One region of the Streptomyces sp. NPDC004838 genome, then DNA from elsewhere that is predicted to be linked to it. Evidence: riboswitches for the same ligand, from Rfam matches in the RefSeq annotation. Region 1 holds a riboswitch; each other region holds the start of a gene.

The links. Region 1 has a riboswitch for cobalamin ahead of ACWEFL_RS01595 (ribonucleoside-diphosphate reductase subunit alpha). Riboswitches for the same ligand answer to the same signal wherever they lie in the genome.
Region 2: linked by a shared signal. The riboswitch ahead of ACWEFL_RS13980 (ABC transporter substrate-binding protein) and the one ahead of ACWEFL_RS01595 (ribonucleoside-diphosphate reductase subunit alpha) in region 1 are both predicted to bind cobalamin.
Region 3: linked by a shared signal. The riboswitch ahead of metE (5-methyltetrahydropteroyltriglutamate--homocysteine S-methyltransferase) and the one ahead of ACWEFL_RS01595 (ribonucleoside-diphosphate reductase subunit alpha) in region 1 are both predicted to bind cobalamin.

The regions. Positions count from the first base shown of each region.
Region 1 is NZ_JBSGAW010000001.1:379,768-385,683, reverse strand. It holds gene ACWEFL_RS01595 (ribonucleoside-diphosphate reductase subunit alpha) at 1-1,925, opposite strand, end outside; cobalamin riboswitch at 2,116-2,241, opposite strand; gene ACWEFL_RS01590 (GntR family transcriptional regulator) at 2,830-3,594, opposite strand; gene ACWEFL_RS01585 (extracellular solute-binding protein) at 4,029-5,312, shown strand; gene ACWEFL_RS01580 (carbohydrate ABC transporter permease) at 5,396-5,916, shown strand, end outside.
Region 2 is NZ_JBSGAW010000010.1:91,219-97,134, reverse strand. It holds gene ACWEFL_RS13990 (ABC transporter ATP-binding protein) at 1-627, opposite strand, end outside; gene ACWEFL_RS13985 (FecCD family ABC transporter permease) at 624-1,601, opposite strand; gene ACWEFL_RS13980 (ABC transporter substrate-binding protein) at 1,976-3,040, opposite strand; cobalamin riboswitch at 3,081-3,212, opposite strand; gene ACWEFL_RS13975 (Mov34/MPN/PAD-1 family protein) at 3,228-3,650, opposite strand; gene ACWEFL_RS13970 (amino acid permease) at 3,760-5,241, opposite strand; gene ACWEFL_RS13965 (DUF2017 domain-containing protein) at 5,809-5,916, opposite strand, start outside.
Region 3 is NZ_JBSGAW010000002.1:201,334-207,249, forward strand. It holds gene ACWEFL_RS03280 (DEAD/DEAH box helicase) at 1-1,084, shown strand, start outside; gene metE (5-methyltetrahydropteroyltriglutamate--homocysteine S-methyltransferase) at 1,181-3,499, opposite strand; cobalamin riboswitch at 3,667-3,877, opposite strand; gene ACWEFL_RS03290 (hypothetical protein) at 4,129-4,311, opposite strand; gene ACWEFL_RS03295 (FadR/GntR family transcriptional regulator) at 4,768-5,538, shown strand; gene ACWEFL_RS03300 (enoyl-CoA hydratase/isomerase family protein) at 5,913-5,916, opposite strand, start outside.

The sequences.
Region 1 (5,916 bases):
TCGCCTGACAGGGTTTCGCGCTTGAAGAGGTTGGAGACCTGCGGCTCGATGCACTCGTACACACCGGCGATCGAGGCGATCGTCGCGGTGGGCGCGATGGCGAGCAGCAGGGAGTTGCGCATCCCGGTGGCGGCGATCCGCTCGCGCAGGGCGGCCCAGCGCTCCGGCCAGTGAGGCTCGACGCCGTAGTGGTCCGGGTGCAGGACGCCACGCGCGGCACGGGTCTTCTCCCAGGCGGGGAGCGGGCCGTTGCGCTCGGCCAGCTCCGCGGACGCCTCGTACGCGGCGAGCATGATCCGCTCGGCGATCCGGGTGGAGAGCGCCCGCGCCTCGGGGGAGTCGAACGGCAGCTTCAGCTGGAAGAAGACGTCCTGAAGGCCCATCGCGCCCAGGCCCACCGGCCGCCATCTGGCGTTGGAGCGGCCGGCCTGCTCGGTCGGGTAGAAGTTGATGTCGACGACTCGGTCGAGGAAGGTCACGGCCGTGTGGACGGTGGCGTCCAGCCGCTCCCAGTCCAGTTCCTCGCCATCGGAGGCCCCGTTCACGAACGCGCCGAGGTTGACCGACCCGAGGTTGCAGACCGCCGTCTCCCCGTCGTCCGTGACCTCAAGGATCTCGGTGCAGAGGTTCGACGAGTGGACGGTGTGGCCGGGCTCGGCGGTCTGGTTGGCCGTGCGGTTGGCGGCGTCCTTGAAGGTCATCCAGCCGTTGCCGGTCTGCGCGAGGGTACGCATCATCCGGCCGTACAGCTCTCGCGCGGGCACGGACTTGCGGGCCAGCCCCCGGGCCTCGGCGGCGCGGTACGCGGCGTCGAACTCGTCGCCCCACAGATCGACCAGCTCGGGCGTGTCCGCCGGGGAGAACAGCGACCACTCGGTGTCGGCTTCCACGCGCCGCATGAACTCGTCCGGGATCCAGTGCGCGAGGTTCAGATTGTGCGTACGCCGCGCGTCCTCACCGGTGTTGTCGCGCAGTTCGAGGAACTCCTCGATGTCCGCGTGCCAGGTCTCCAGATAGACGGCGGCGGCCCCCTTGCGCCGGCCCCCCTGGTTCACGGCGGCGACCGACGCGTCCAGGGTCTTCAGGAACGGCACGATGCCGTTGGAGTGCCCGTTGGTGCCGCGGATCAGCGAACCGCGGGCGCGGATGCGGGAGTACGAGAGCCCGATGCCGCCCGCGTGCTTGGAGAGCCGCGCGACCTGGTGGTACCGGTCGTAGATCGAGTCCAGCTCGTCCAGCGGCGAGTCCAGCAGATAGCAGGAGGACATCTGCGGGTGGCGGGTGCCGGAGTTGAAGAGCGTGGGCGAGGAGGGCAGATAGTCGAGCCGGCTCATCAGCCCGTACAGCGCCAGGACTTCGGCGAGCGCCCGGTCCGACTCGTCCTCGGCGAGGCCGCAGGCGACGCGCAGCATGAAGTGCTGAGGGGTCTCGATCACCTGACGGGTGATCGGGTGGCGCAGCAGATAACGGCTGTAGAGGGTCCGCAGGCCGAAGTAGCCGAAGCGGTCGTCCGCGGCCGGGTCGACCGCCGCGTCGAGGCGGTCGGTGTGCAGGGCGACGAACGCGGCGGCCCGGTCGGCGATCAGGCCCTCGGTGTGGCCCACGGCGACCGAGGCCGAGAACGACACCGAGCCCTGGCTCGCGGCCTCGGCCGCGATCGTACGGGTCAGCAGCCGGGCGGCGAGCCGGGAGTAGGCGGGGTCCTCGGAGATCAGGCCCGCAGCGGCGTCGGTGGCCAGCTGGTGGAGTTCGGCCGCGTCCGATCCGGCGTGGCGTCCGCGCAGCGCGGCGGCGGCGACGCGGCCGGGGTCGGTGTCCGGCAGATCGGCGGTGAGTTCGGTCAGGGTCCGCAGCAGTGCGGTACCCGGGCCGTCGACCTGGCCGGGGACCCGCTCGGACACCGGTCCGGGAACCTGCCCGGACACGGGTCCGGGAGGGGTCTCGGAGGTGCCTGAAGCCGGATCGGCTGGCGCGATGGTCACGTGGTGCTCTCCCTCGCTCGGCTAGCGGGCCGGCGGGGAGCGGACAGAGCCGGGTGTGCCCGCGGCAGGGCAGCACTCACGGCGTCCACCGGCCCAACCGCGAGGCCCGGACGTCTGGGCACCCGGGTCGGACGAGCCGGGTGCGCTGTCGGCAGTCGGCCGGACTCGCCAGGCGTGACAAAGCACGCCGAAGCACACCGTTGCGGGACAGTTCCGGATTCACACCGGATTCCTCTGCAGCGACAGCGAGATGAGCATACATGTGGGGGCGCTTCCCGGAAGTACCCACCAGATGTTGTGTCGTGCGGTTGAGTTGTCTGTCGCGAAAGGGGGCTGCCCCTGTCCGTCACCGCCCCTTGCGCGGTACGGGAACGGGCCCGTGACGGCGGCCCTGAGCGCCCGTATGAGAACACTCACAACGCGGCCCGGCGCGAGCCCAAAAAAGAGCGGCCGAGTGAGCTGGAGGGGCGCGCGGGTGTCGAGAGGGAGAGCGCGCGGAGGTCCCGAGGTACGAGGGATCGAGCACGGTCGACCGTCGACACACGCTGAGAGCGCCCCGGAGGTGAACGAGCCCAAAAAGAAGGGGCCGAGTGTGCTGGAGGGGCGCGCGGGTGTCGAGAGGGAGAGCGCGCGGAGGCCGTGAGGTACGAGGGATCGAGCACGGTCGACCGTGGACGCACGCTCAGAGTGCCCCGTGGGGCCCCCGGACGGCGTCCGGGGGAGAACCGAGCCCCAAAAAATACAGACGGGCCGCCGCACCCGCTTGGTGCGGCGGCCCGAGGTGAACCCGTCGTGAATCGGCCCGTGGTCGGCCCTTGGTGAATCGGCCTGCTGAGATCCGGCCCGTTCAGCCGGTCGGGCGCTGAAGCCTCGCGACGAACTTGTACCGGTCGCCCCGGTACACCGACCGTACCCACTCCACCGGTTCGCCCTGCTTGTCCAGCGAGTGCCGCGAGAGCATCAGCATCGGCAGCCCCACATCCGTACCGAGCAGACCGGCTTCCCTCGGCGTCGCCAGCGAGGTCTCGATCGTCTCCTCGGCCTCGGCGAGGTGGACGTCGTACACCTCCGCCAGCGCCGTGTAGAGAGAGGTGTACTTCACCAGACTCCGGCGCAGCGCCGGGAAGCGCTTGGCCGAGAGATGGGTCGTCTCGATGGCCATCGGCTCGCCGCTCGCCAGCCGGAGCCGTTCGATCCGCAGCACCCGGCCGCCGGTCGAAATGTCCAGCAGTCCGGCCAGGGTGTCATCGGCCGTGACGTATCCGATGTCGAGGAGCTGCGAGGTCGGCTCCAGGCCCTGGGCCTTCATGTCCTCGGTGTACGAGGTGAGCTGAAGGGCCTGCGAGACCTTGGGCTTGGCCACGAACGTGCCCTTGCCCTGGATCCTCTCAAGCCGGCCTTCGACGACCAGCTCCTGGAGCGCCTGACGGACCGTCGTACGCGATGTGTCGAACTCCGCCGCGAGCGTGCGCTCCGGCGGTACGGGCGTGCCCGGCGGCATCGTCTCCGTCATATCGAGGAGATGACGCTTCAAGCGGTAGTACTTGGGCACCCGCGCCGCGCGGACGCCGGGTCCGCCCTCGGTCTCCGTGTTTCCCCCGTCGGTGGCCATGGCCCGCCTCCCAGGCTGTCCTGCTGCCGTCACCGGCTCCTCCGTTAATAGCGGCTCATATCGTGGCACGGGCCGGTCCGGGGGAGTGCGACCCCTCCCCTCGGGGTTCTTTCCAGTCGGACACCACTGCTTCTTATACACCGTTGGTACTAGGGTTGGTCTAGTCCAGGAGTCGGCATTCCTCCTGGCGACGCGTAGGTCCCCTCCGGGTGGTCCTTCGGCGTGGGCGGATTCCGGCCGTCCGGATCCTGCCCAGATGTCGGTCCGGTAACGGACTGGACGGCCTGGTTTATCGAGCCTTGACAGTCCTAAAGGTCTAGGCCAAGCTCCCGGTACTGGTCTAAACCATTAAAGGCCAGGTCCCAGCCCCAGGCAGTACTTCCCGTATGTCTCGTGGTGGGCGGGGGTGATCAGGCATCCCTTAGGAGGGTGGCGTGAAGCGCAAGCTCATTGCGGCGATCGGTGTCGCGGGCATGGTGATCAGTTTGGCCGCGTGTGGCTCGGACGACAAAGACGGGGACAAGGGGAGCGAGTCCAAGGGGCCTGACAGCTTCAAGGGCCAGACACTGACCTGGTGGGCCATGGACGGCTCCACGCCGGACGCCTGGCTGGCGGAGCTGAAGGCGGAGTTCGAGAAGAAGACCGGTGCGACGCTCAAGTTCGAGGAGCAGCAGTGGAACGGTATTCAGCAGAAGCTGACGACCGCCCTCTCCGAGGACAACCCGCCGGACGTCTTCGAGATCGGTAACACCCAGACCGCCGCCTACGCCAAGACGGGCGGTCTCGCGGACCTCGCCGACGTCAAGACCGCGGTCGGCGCCGACTGGGCCGAGAACTTCAACGAGGGCGCCGTCGTGGACGGCACGCAGTCCGCCGTTCCCTGGTGGTTCGCCAACCGCGTCGTGATCTACAACAAGAAGGTCTTCGCGGAGGCCGGCGTCACCGCCCCGCCGAAGACCCGCGCCGAGTTCTACGCCGCGCTGGACAAGATCAAGGCGAAGGGCAAGGAGCCGATCTACCTGCCCGGCCAGAACTGGTACCACTTTGTCGGCCTCGTCATCGGCCAGGGCGGGGAGCTCATCAAGAAGGACGGGGACAAGTGGGTCTCCAACCTGGAGGACCCGAAGGTCCAGGCCGCGGCCCTGGAGTACAAGAAGCTCCAGGCGTACTCCAAGGCTCCCAAGGACAAGGACGAGGCCACCCCGCAGCAGGCCGACGTCTTCGCCAAGGGCAATGTCGGCGCCTTCATCGGCATGGGCTGGGAGGCCGGTACGGCCATCAAGGCCAACGCGGCCATCGAGAAGGACCTCGGCTACTTCACCATTCCGGGTGAGACGGCCGACAAGCCCGAGGGCGTCTTCCTCGGCGGCTCCAACCTCGCCGTCGCCGAGCGCAGCAAGAACAAGGAGCTCGCCAAGGAGTTCCTGAAGATCCTGCTCTCCGACCGGTTCGAGGGCGGCCTCGCCAAGGCCAGCGGCGTCATCCCGAACAAGGAGTCGCTGAACAACAACCTGGTCGGCAACGCCGTCGCCGAGGCCGCCGCGCCGTCCGCCAAGGTCGGCGGCACCACGCCGCTGATCCCCGAGTGGGCCGCGGTCGAGAACCCTCCGAACCCGATCAAGACCTACCTCACGGCGGTCATGAACGGTAAGTCGCCGGCTGACGCCGCCAAGCAGGTCGAGGGCGAGTTCAACAAGCGCCTGGCACAGAAGCAGTAATTGTGTACGCGGTCGGGGCGGGTCTGATGACCCGCCCCGACCGCCGACTGCGTTTCCGTAGCGCCTAGGAAGAGATGGCGAGCATGACCGTGCAGACCGAACGGCCGCCTTCCGGCCCGACGGAGGTACACCACCCCCCCGTCGAGGGCAAGGGCAAGCCCTCAGCGTCCCGTAAAGCGGGCGCCCTTCTGCCCTATCTGCTGTTGCTTCCCGCTGTTGCCGCCACCCTGGTGTTCCTGGGCTGGCCGCTGATCAACAACGGGTTGCTGTCGTTCCAGAACCTCAATATGAGACAGCTGATCCAGCGTCTCACCGAGTGGAACGGGATCGACAACTACCAGGAGATCCTGGGCGGTTCGGACTTCTGGCGGGTGACCGGACGCTCGATCCTGTTCACCGCGGCCAACGTCGTCCTGATCATGATACTCGGCACGCTGGTCGGTCTCCTGCTCGCGCGTCTCGGCAAGCGGATGCGCGTCACCCTGCTGATCGCGCTCGTCCTCGCCTGGGCCATGCCGGTCATCGCCGCCACCACCGTCTACCAGTGGCTGTTCGCCCAGCGGTTCGGCGTCGTCAACTGGGTCCTCGCACAAATCGGCTTCGA
Region 2 (5,916 bases), on a different contig from region 1:
GGCGAGGTTGAGGTCGTGCAGGGCGAGGAGGCTGGTGGTTCCCAGGGTCCGTATCAGGCCGAGGATCTCCAGCTGGTACCGGATGTCGAGGTGGTTGGTGGGTTCGTCGAGTACGAGGAGGGCGGGCCGCTGGACGAGGGCGCGGGCGACGAGGGCGCGCTGGCGTTCGCCGCCGGAGAGGGAGGGGAAGGCGCGGTCGGCGAGGTCGGTGATGGAGAGCCGGGCGAGCGCGTCGTCGGCCAGTGCGGCGTCGGCCGCGGTGTCGGCCTCCCAGAACCGTTTGTGCGGGGCGCGGCCCATGAGGACGATCTCGCGGACGGTCAGCTCGAACTCCGCGGCGCCGTCCTGCGGCACGGTCGCCACCCGCCGCGCGCGTTCCTTGGGGCCGAGGGCGGTGAGGTCGTCGCCGTCGAGGAGGGCCTGTCCGGCCGTGGGGCGCAGGGTTCCGTAGACGCAGCGCAGGAGGGTGGTCTTGCCGCTGCCGTTGGGGCCGACCAGGCCGACGGTCTCGCCGGGCCGGGCTTCGAGGTCGATGCCGCTGAGCAGCGTACGGCCGTCGGTGTCGTATCCCAGTCCGCGTACGGTCAGGGCCGCGCCGGGGCGCGCGGCGGCTTCGGGGGCGGTCACCGTGCGGCTCCTTCCACGGGCCGGGAGCGCATCAGCCAGAGGAAGAGCGGGCCGCCGATGAGTGCGGTGAGGACGCCGACCGGGATGTCCTGGGGTGCGGCGACGGTACGGGCGGCGAGGTCGGCGACGACGAGCGCGAGGGCTCCGCCGAGTGCCGCGACGGGGAGCAGGGCGCGGTGGGTGGCGCCGACGAGCAGCCGGGCGGCGTGCGGGACCATCAGGCCGATGAAGCCGACCGCGCCGCTCACGGCCACGAGGACGGCGGTGACGAAGGAGGCGAGGACGAAGACGGCGGCGCGGAAGCGGGCGACGTCGAGGCCGAGCACGGTGGCGTCTTCCTCCCCCACCAGCAGCAGGTCGAGCGGTCGGGCGAGGGCGAGCAGCAGCGGCAGGCCGAGGCCGAGGACCGCGGCGGGCAGCCAGAGGCTGTCCCAGCGGGCGCTGCCGAGGCCGCCGAGGGTCCAGTACAGGGCCTCGCGGAAGTGCTCGGGTCGGGCGGAGGCGATGAGGACGAGGGTGGTGAGGGCGGTGAGGATGTACGAGACGGTGACTCCGGCCAGGACCAGCCGGGTCCCGGTCATCGAGCCGTCGCGCCGGGCGAGCCAGTAGACGAGTGTCAGTGCGCCGAGCGCCCCGGCGAAGGCTCCGGCGGGCATGGCGACGGCGGTGGTGGCGCCGATGCCGAGGGTGAGGACGACGACGGCCCCGGTGGAGGCTCCGGAGGAGATCCCGAGGATGAAGGGGTCGGCGAGCCGGTTCCGTACGAGGGCCTGGAGGACGGCGCCCACGACGGCCAGGCCCGCGCCGACGATCGCCCCGAGCAGGACGCGGGGCAGCCGCACCTCCATGATGATCGTGCGGGTAGGGCTGGGTGCGGCGTCCGGGCGCAGGGCCTGGAGGACCTCGCCGGGCGGGATGTGTACGGAGCCGAGGGCGAGGCCCGCGACGATCGCCGCGGCGAGGGCGAGCAGCAGGCCGGTGGCGACGGTTCCGTACCGGAGCCGGGACGTGGTGGCGGGGGTCTTCGACGGGGCGGACCCGACGGGTCCGGGGCGCGGCGCGGCGGGCGGGGCGGGCGGGGGCTCGGAGGCGTGCGGGACGGGCGCGGCGGGCACAGGTCTCGACGGGGCAGGGCCGGCCGGGCCGGGCTCGGAAGCGGGCGCGAGCGCGGCTGACGGGGCGGACCCGACGGGTCCGGGGCGGGGTGCGGTGGGGCCGGAGACGTCGGCCCTGGACCGACCGGACCCGGACGCGGTGGGGCCGGACGGGCCCGCACCGGATGGGGACGCGGCGGACCCGACCGGGCCCGGACCGGGGCCGTCCGGTCCGGGCTTCGCGGCTGGGGTCCTCACCGCGCGAGCTGCGGGGCCAGCTTGGCGATGGCGTCGGGTGCTCTTACGCCGAGGACCGCGTCGGAGAGCGGCAGCACGGCGAACCGGCCGTTCCTGATCGCCGGTACGTCCCCCAGCGCCGGGTCGTCGAGCAGGCGCTTCTTCTTCTGTTCGACGGTGGTGGCGCCGTAGTCGTAGATGAGGACGACCTCCGGCTTGCGGGCCACGACCTCCTCCCAGGTCGCGTCCCCGAAGTTCTTGTCGAGGTCGGCGAAGACGTTGCGGCCGCCCGCGCGGGCGATCAGCTCGTTGCCTATGCCCTTGCCGCCCGCCGTGAACGCGGTCTTGTCGCCGCTGTCGTAGACGAAGACGGGTACGGGGGTGCGGTCCTTCAGTCCGGTCGCGGTCCCGGCGACCGAGGCGCGGGAGGCGTCGATCCACTTCCGGGCGCGGTCGCCGACGCCGAAGGTGCGGCCGATCTCCTCGACCTCGCGGTAGACGTCGTCCAGCGTCGTCCTGCCCTTGACGCAGTTCTCCACGTTGAGCCGGGTGTCGATGCCGGACTTCTTCAGCTCGTCGCGGGTGCGGCCGTCCTTGGCGTCGAAGGCGCTGGCGTAACCGCCGTACACGAAGTCGGGGTTGAGGGAGAGGAGCTTCTCCTTGGAGGGGTACTCCTTGGCCGCGACCGGCACCGAGGCGTACGCCTTCCGGTAGCGCGGCAGGACCTCGTCGTCGAGGTAGGCGGTGCCGACGAGGGACTTCTCCAGTCCGAGTTCCAGCATGATCTCGGTGACGTGCTGGTTCATGGTGACCGCGCGCTCGGGGGGCGCGTCGTAGGTCGTCCGTACGCCGCAGTTGTCGACGGTGTAGGGGAAACCCGACGAGGCTGACGAGGCTTTGGCGGCGGGCTTGTCGGCGGACGACGCGTCGGAACGGTCGTCTCCCGTACCGCAGGCGGTGAGCGGGAGCAGCAGCGCGGCGGCTGTGAGAGCGGCGGTGCGGGCCGGGCGGCGGGGGGACGGACGGCTGGATATCCGCCGGGAGACGCGGCTGTTCGTGCGCCGGGGCATGGGGCTGGGCATGCGGATGGCCTCCTCCGGGGATTTCCACGTCCCCTGGGTGGTGGGAGAAGGGCGGCCGGTCAGTTCCTGGCTGGCGAGCGGGGACGCGGGGGCGCGTCGGACGCTCGGTCACAGTGGCGGGACCGCGCCGGATTCACACCGGCTTCCTGGGTCCTGCCGCCCCTGTATGGAGTTGGGTCGGTCCGGGTCAGTATGCCTGGACGACCTTGACCTCTTCCTCGGTGACCTCGCCTTCGAGGATGCGGAACGAGCGGAACTGGAACGGGCCGGCGTCGTCCGCGTCCGCCGTGGAGACCAGGACGTAGTGCGCGCCGGGCTCGTTGGCGTAGGTGATGTCCGTACGGGAGGGGTATGCCTCGGTCGCGGTGTGCGAGTGGTAGATGATCACCGGCTCTTCGTCGTTGTCGTCCATCTCGCGGTAGAGCTTCAGCAGGTCCGCGGAGTCGAACTCGTAGAACGTGGGCGAGCGGGCCGCGTTGAGCATGGGGATGAAGCGCTCCGGGCGGTCGCTGCCCTCGGGGCCGGCGACGACGCCGCATGCCTCGTCGGGGTGGTCGGCGCGGGCGTGCGCGACGATCTGGTCGAACAGGGCCTGGGTGAGGGTCAGCATGCCGATCAGCATAATCAGCGGGCCGTCCCGTACCGGGGGGCGGTACGGGACGGCCGGTGGACCGGCCGGTCCCGGAAGGGCCGGCGGTCCGGTCCGCACGGGGGGTGGGTCAGGGCTTGGCGAACGCCGCGCCGCGCGGGTTCCTGGCCTTCAGTGTCAGATACGCCACGCCCATGATCAGCGCCCAGACGGGAGCGCAGTACAGAGAGATCCGCGCGTCCTCGTCGATGCCCATCAGCACGATGACCATGAGGATGAACAGAAGGGCGAACCAGCTGGTCCAGGGCGCGCCGGGGGCTTTGAAGGAGGAGTGCGGGAGTTCGCCGCGCTCGGCTCGGGCCCGGTAGCGGAGCTGGCTGACGAGGATCATGATCCAGGCCCACATGCCGGAGATGGTGGCGAACGACACGATCTTGTTGAACGCTTCGCCGGGCCACTGGTAGTTGATCCAGACGCCGATCAGCATCAGGCCCGCGGAGAAGGTGGTGCCGATCAGAGGGGTGCCGCGCTTGGTGAGCCGGGTGAAGAAGGCGGGGCCCTGGCTGTTGAGGGCGAGGTCGCGGAGCATCCGTCCGGTGGAGTACATGCCCGAGTTGCAGGACGACAGGGCCGCGGTGAGGACGACGAAGTTGACGATTCCCGCGCCGGCCTGGAGGCCCATGGTGTCGAAGGCGGCGACGAAGGGGGAGACGCCGGGCCGGAAGGTGGTCCACGAGACCACCGAGAGGATCATGATCAGCGCGCCCACGTAGAAGACCGCGATCCGCCACGGGACGGTGTTGACGGCCCTGGGGAGCGTCTTCTCCGGGTCCTTGGACTCCCCCGCCGTGACGCCGACGAGTTCGACGGCGAGGAAGGCGAACATCACGATCTGCAGGGTCATCAGGGTGCCGCCGATGCCCTTGGGGAAGAAGCCGCCGTCGGCCCAGAGGAGGGAGACGGACGCAGTGTCCCCGGCGTCGGAGAATCCGAGGGTGAGGATTCCGGCGCAGATGAGGATCATGCCGACGATCGCGGTGACCTTCACCATGGAGAACCAGAATTCGAGTTCGCCGAACAGCTTCACGGAGATCAGGTTCGCGCCGTAGAGGACGACGGTGAAGACGAGTGCGGAGACCCACTGCGGGATGTCGAACCAGTACGTCATATAGGCGGCCGCGGCGGTGACTTCGGTCATTCCGGTGACGACCCAGAAGAGCCAGTACGTCCAGCCGGTGACGAAGCCCGCGAAGGGGCCGATGAACTCGCGCGCGTACTCGGAGAACGAGCCCGACACCGGGCGGTACATGAGCAGTTCGCCCAGGGCCCGCATGATGAAGAAGATGACCAGGCCCGCGATGGCGTAGGCGAGAATGAGGCTGGGGCCGGCCTTGGAGATGCCCTTGCCCGCGCCGAGGAAGAGGCCGGTGCCGATGGCTCCGCCGATCGCGATCATCTGGATCTGGCGGGCGCCGAGTGTGCGGTGGTAGCCCTGGTCGTCCGGGGAGCCGCCGGGGCCCGCGGGGCCGCCGGGATCCGTGGGGCCGTGCCCGCCGTGCTTGTCGTGCTTGTCGTGCTTGTCGGGGGTGTCGTCGACCTGCACCGAGGTCATGGTGGTGCGCCCTTTCTCCATGCCGATCCGCGTCCGCCGTCCGAAGACGCGCGGTTGCGGATCAGGTCCCGATCCCCCCGAATACGTCCTGATCCCCCCGGATACGGATGGAGTGCCACCGGCGGTCCGCCGGTGGCGGCACCGCCAGGCGCATGGGTGGCACCCCTGGCGGCCGTGCAGATTTATCACGGTTGCGCCGGAGATCGGCGGTGGCGAAAGTGGCGCACACCACAGGGAAAACCGGACAAAAACCCCTCCGGCGAACAAAACACGCCGAGGTGGTGATGTGATTGTTATCCGGATTTGAGCGTCCGCTGAGCGAACGTTTGCCCCGGCATGGACGTCGGGGCGACGTCCGCGCAGAGGCGGGCCCGGACGACGAGGGGCACCGCGTGGGGCCGGTCCGGGCGATCGCGCAGACGTCCACGACCGTACGAGAGCCGGTCCGGGCGACCGAACAGGTACACCCGAGAGCCGACCGGACGACCACACGGTCACCGCATGGGTGCTGGTCCGGACGACCGCACAGGCGACCCGCACAGGCGACCGCGCGAGCGGCCCGCACGGTCAGGGCATCAGGGTGTCGATCAGGGTCTCCTGGAGCACGCCGAGCCAGAGGTACGCCATCACCATCGGCTTGCGCGGATCCGAATCCGGCAGCCGGTACAGACCTCC
Region 3 (5,916 bases), on a different contig from region 1:
CCGCACCGGCCGGCGTGCCGGCACGGTGCGGAACTGTCTGTTCCTCACCACCCGCGAGGACGCGCTGCTGCAGGCGGCGGGCCTCCTGCTGCTGTGGTCGCGGGGCTGGGTGGAACCGGTCGTTCCCCCGCCGGAGCCGCGCCACCTGGTGGCCCAGCAACTGCTTGCCGTCACCCTGCAACAGCACAAGCTCGGCGACCGGTTGTGGGACCGGCAGTGGAACGGCCTCGCCCCCTTCGACAAGTCGGCCGCCCCCATCCTGCGCTACCTCACCGAGGAAGGCTTCCTCGACAGCGACGGCGGGATGCTGTTCATCGGCCCCGAGGCGGAACGCCGCTTCGGCAAAAGGCACTTCATCGAACTCACCGCCTCCTTCACCGCGCCTCCGCAGTTCACCGTCCTGTTCGGACGCACGGAGATCGGCCGCACCGACCCGAGCGTGCTCACAGAGGAACGCCCCGGTCCGAGGCGGCTGCTGCTCGGTGGACGCAGTTGGCAGGTCACGTATATCGACTGGCTGCGCAAACGCGTCTTCGTCGAGCCCGCCGACGGCGGCGGAATCGCCAAGTGGATGAACGGCGGCGTCGCCGGACTGTCGTACGCCCTGACGCGTGCCATGCGTCAGGTGCTGCTCGGCACGGATCCACCCGTCTCCCTCACGCGGCGGGCGGTGGCCTGCCTGGCCGAACAGCGCGAGACCGACGCACCCGACACCGTCCACCCGGGCGGCACGTTGATCACGCGCGTCGGCTCCGACGTCCGTTGGTGGACCTGGGCCGGCTACCGCGCCAACGCCACCCTGGCAGCCACCCTCCAGTCGATCAGCGACCCTCTGCAACGCCCCACCGACAACTGGCTGCGCCTGAGAGAGAACCTCACCCCGGCCGACTGGCGTACGGCCCGTGACGACGTCGGCGAGAATCTCGTCCTGCCCGATGTGGACCGCCGGGCCGTACGCGGCCTGAAGTTCTCCGCCGCCCTCCCGGAACGGATCGCCGTGGCCACGGTGGCGGCCCGTCTGGCCGACTTCGAGAGCGCACGCTCGGTGCTCGGTGAGCCGGTGCGTTTTCAGCACGGCGGCTGAATCGGAGGAACCGCCGAGCCGCTTTGGACGGACGCCGGGTGTCCCGCCTGGCCGGGGCCCGAGCGTCAGCGCTCCGACCCCGGCAGGGCGTCCGGGTCAGGACGCGGGCAGCTCGCTTCGGACCGTGCGTGCCGCCGCGACCAGGTTCTCCAGGGAGGTGCGGGTCTCGGGCCAGCCGCGGGTCTTCAGGCCGCAGTCGGGGTTGACCCAGAGGCGTTCGGCGGGGATCGCCTTGAGGCCGGTGCGCAGGAGCGCGGCGGCCTCCTCGGGGCTCGGGACGCGCGGGGAGTGGATGTCGTACACGCCGGGGCCGGCCTCGCGCGGGTAGCCGTGGGCGGCGAGTTCGCGGGCGACCTGCATATGGGAGCGGGCCGCCTCCAGGCTGATGACGTCGGCGTCGAGGTCGTCGATCGCCTGCACGATGTCGCCGAACTCGGCGTAGCACATATGGGTGTGGATCTGGGTGTCCGGACGGACGCCGCCGGTCGTGAGCCGGAACGCCTCCGTCGCCCAGGCCAGATACGCCGGACGGTCGGCGGCCCGCAGCGGCAGCGTCTCGCGCAGCGCGGGCTCGTCCACCTGGATCACCGAGGTCCCGGCCGCCTCCAGGTCGCCCACCTCGTCGCGCAGGGCGAGGGCGACCTGGCGGGCGGTGTCGGCCAGCGGCTGGTCGTCGCGGACGAAGGACCAGGCGAGCATGGTGACCGGCCCGGTGAGCATGCCCTTGACCGGACGCGAGGTCAGGGACTGGGCGTACGTCGTCCAGCGCACGGTCATCGGCTCGGGGCGGGAGATGTCCCCGGCCAGGATCGGCGGGCGGACGTAGCGGGTGCCGTACGACTGGACCCAGCCGTGCCGCGTGGCCAGGTAGCCGGTGAGCTGCTCGGCGAAGTACTGGACCATGTCGTTGCGTTCGGCCTCGCCGTGCACCAGGACGTCGATCCCGCTCTTCTCCTGGAAGGCGACGACCTCCCGGATCTCGGCCCTGATGCGCTCCTCGTAGCCCGCCGTGCCGATCCGGCCCGCCCGCAAGTCGGCGCGCGCGGTGCGCAGTTCGCCGGTCTGGGGGAAGGAGCCGATGGTGGTGGTCGGCAGCAGGGGCAGGCCGAGGTGGGCGCGCTGGGCGGTGGCGCGTTCGGCGTACGGCTGGGAGCGGCGCGCGTCGGCGTCGGTGACGGCGGCGGACCGGGCGCGTACGGCGGGGTCACGCGTAATGGGCGAGCCCGCGCGGGATGCGAGGTCGGCGCGGTTGGCGGCGAGTTCGCCGGTGATGGAGTCGGTGCCCTGGGCGAGGCCCGTGGCGAGGGTGACGATCTCGGCGGTCTTCTGGCGGGCGAAGGCGAGCCAGCGCAGGATCTGCGGATCGATGTCCCGCTCGGCAGTCGCGTCGAGCGGGACGTGCAGCAGGGAGCAGGAGGCGGCCACGTCGACGCGGTCGGCGAGCCCGAGGAGCGTGCCGAGCGTGGAGAGCGACTTCTCCAGGTCGTTCACCCAGATATTGCGGCCGTTGACGACACCGGCGACCAGTCGCTTGCCGGGCAGTCCGCCGACCGCCGCGAGGTCGTCGAGGTTGGCGGCGGCGGCCTCGGTGAAGTCGAGGGCGAGGCCCTCGACCGGGGCCTTGGCCAGTACCGGGAGGGCGTCGCCGAGCCGGTCGAAGTAGGAGGCGACGAGCAGCTTGGGCCGGTCGGTGAGAGCGCCGAGGTCACGGTAGGCGCGCGCGGCGGCGTTCAGCTCGGCCGCCGTGCGGTCCTGGACCAGGGCGGGCTCGTCGAGCTGCGCCCACTCGGCGCCTGCCGCGCGCAGGTCGGCGATCACCTCGGCGTACACCGGGAGCAGCCGGTCCAGGAGGGTGAGCGGCTCGAAGCCCGTCGGCACGCCGGGGGCGGGCTTGGCCAGCAGGAGGTAGGTGACGGGGCCGACCAGGACGGGACGGGCGGTGAGGCCGAGCGCCAGGGCCTCCTTCAGTTCGGCGACCTGCTTGGCGGAGTCGGCGGTGAACACCGTGTCCGGGCCCAGCTCCGGCACGAGGTAGTGGTAGTTGGTGTCGAACCACTTCGTCATCTCCAGCGGTGCCACGTCCTGCGTGCCGCGCGCCATGGCGAAGTAGCCGTCCAGGGCGTCGGCTTCGACGGCGGCCCGGTGCCGGGCGGGGACCGCGCCGACCATGACGGTGGTGTCGAGGACGTGGTCGTAGTACGAGAAGTCGCCGGTGGGCACCTCGTGGACGCCGGCCTCGGCGAGCTGCCGCCAGTTCGTACGGCGTAGCGCGGCGGCGGTCTCCTGGAGCGTTTCCGCGGTGACGCGGCTCTTCCAGTAGCCCTCGACGGTCTTCTTCAGTTCCCGGCCCTGTCCCTGACGGGGGTAGCCGTACACGGTGGCCCGTGCTGCCGCGGCTGCGGACTTCGGTGTCACGGAGATCTCCTTCGCGAGATGAATCCCTGAGATCCCGGCGACGGGACGAGAGCGCGAAGGTGTGACGGAACCAGGCGGGCATGATCTCGCGCGGTACAGCGCGGTCGTCCGCTCGGTATGTACGCCGACCCGCCCACGAGGTCACCGGGATGTCCGCGCGCGAGTGGTTCGCGCACGGGCAGTCGGCAGGTCTTCGGACTCACGGGCACGCCCTCCTGACCGGAGGACACCTACTGGCCGTCGCTTCCCAGACCCGGTACGTCGGGTCCAGTGCGTATGACGGCGGTCGTTCCCGTTCACCGCTGCGGGGCAGTCCCGGATTCCCACCGGGTTCCCTCTTACGACGCATCCCGTCTGGCGGACGGGGCGAACCAGCTGCACCGGCCAGCGTAAAGGGCCTGCCAGGAGCGCGGAGCGCCGCGTCCACCATTCGGATGGTGAGTTCGTACCTTTCTAGGCGGTGATGAGTTTGACGGCGGTGAACCGTCATCCCGCACAGGGCCGCGACCACCGGGAGAACGGCCCGCGCCGGGGTCCGCAAAAACAGCACCGTCGTGGCCGCGAAGCCGGACCGAAACACGAAAAAAGCCCCCGCCCGAGGAGGGCAAGGGCGTTCGGCGTCGGCGCGATCAGGCGTTGTTCTCCCGCTCCAAGGCTTTCCGCTGCTCATCGAGGAGCTTTGCCTGCGCCTTGGCGAGCCGCTTGTCGGCGCGAGACGTGCGGGCGGCGGCGTTGGCCACCTTCTCTTTAGGGCTGTGGTATGAGATCAGCCCGACGGAACTGAGGCTGCTCAGCTTGCGGATCATTCCCATGGGTCGCCTCTTCGGGTGTGAGTTCACGGCGTTGGGCAGGCGTAACTACGCCGACACTGGTAGCACGTGTCAACGCAGTGCCGGAGCGGTACTCGTCATCTAAGCACCCCAATGTGACGAGCGGTATACAGGGGGGCATGTGGGACCTGACACCGCAACCGCGTCTGGGGTGACGATTGACGTCGCCTGTCGTAGATGTGACTGGGTGCTGATGCGCTGACGGTCGGCAGGTCGAGTCGTGCGCCGGACCCTCATCCGGCGGCGCGGTCCGGGCCCCTCGGCCCGGTTCGCCGGACTCGGTCGCGGGCCGGGTCCGGGACCGGTGTAACGTGCGAAGATGCCGATCGCGCGCCCAAAAGGCCCGCGCGGCGGGCGGCGCGCCCCCGGGGCCCTGCGTCCCGCACCGCGGTCGCGCCAGACCGTCAGCAGACCGCACCCACCGGTGGAGGAGAATCCGTGGCACGTACGAAGGAGATTCCGCCCGACGGACCGTGGCGGGCTCTCCGGGACATCGGCCGCACCCGGCCGGAGGGCGCGGCGGCGGAGGAGATCGCCGACCGGATCCAGCAGCTGATCCTCTCCCAGGACCTCGCCGACGGTTCGCGGCTGCCCTCGGAACGGGATCTGGCGGCGCTGCTCTCCGCCAGCCGGCCCACCGTGAGCCAGGCCATCCGGATCCTGGTGATCAAGGGGCTCGTGGAGTCACGGCGCGGCTCGGGGGCGTATGTCCGGCTGCGTCCCGAGGCGACGCTGGCGACGGCGATGAACCTGATGCTGGACGTGGACCCCGGCTCGGTCGGCCAGCTGGCGGAGCTGCGCCTGTCGCTGGAGTCGACCGGTGTCGTACGGGCCATCGAGCGGGCCACCACCGAGGAACTGGCGGAGGCGGAGGAGGCCCTGCGCGCGTTCGAGCACACCGGCGGCGACGCGGCGAGCTGGATGAGCGCCGACACCTACTTCCACGCGACGCTGATCAACGCCTCCCACAACGCCTATCTCGCCTCGATGTTCGACAGCGTGCACACGGCGCTCATCAACTACGAGTTCCGCGCCTGGATCGACAGCGGCACATCGCCCGGCTGGCTCGCGAAGGAGCGGATCGCCGCGCTGACGGCCGTCCACGAATCCATCCTGCGGGCCGTGCGGAAGCGCGACGTCGAGGCGGCGCTGTACGCGGTGCGCCACCACCACGAGGTGATGTCGGCGCATCTGCGTATGAGCGGCTGAGTCGCGGGCGTCCCCGGGCCGCGTGATCCCCCGGCCCGGGGACGCCGGGCCGGGGACGCCGGACACGAGAGCAGACCGACGACCGTACCGGAGCGTCTCCGGTACGGTCGTCGGTTTATTCAGCGGACGGGCCGGGCACGGCCGAGGCCGTTGTTGGCCGTGCCCGGCCCGTCCGTTCGGGAGCCCTCCGCCGGGGGGCTCAGTCGGGGGGCTTAGGCCGCTTCTGATGGATCTTGCTGGGCTCGCGTGCCCTGGCACCGCACCTCGCTGCGTTGTCGTCGGTCACCTATGCTCCGCATGGATTCCCTCCTCCGCCTTGCGATGCACGGCACCAGACCCCGCTCCCTGATCCAGCCTGATCCATCAGAAACGACCTAG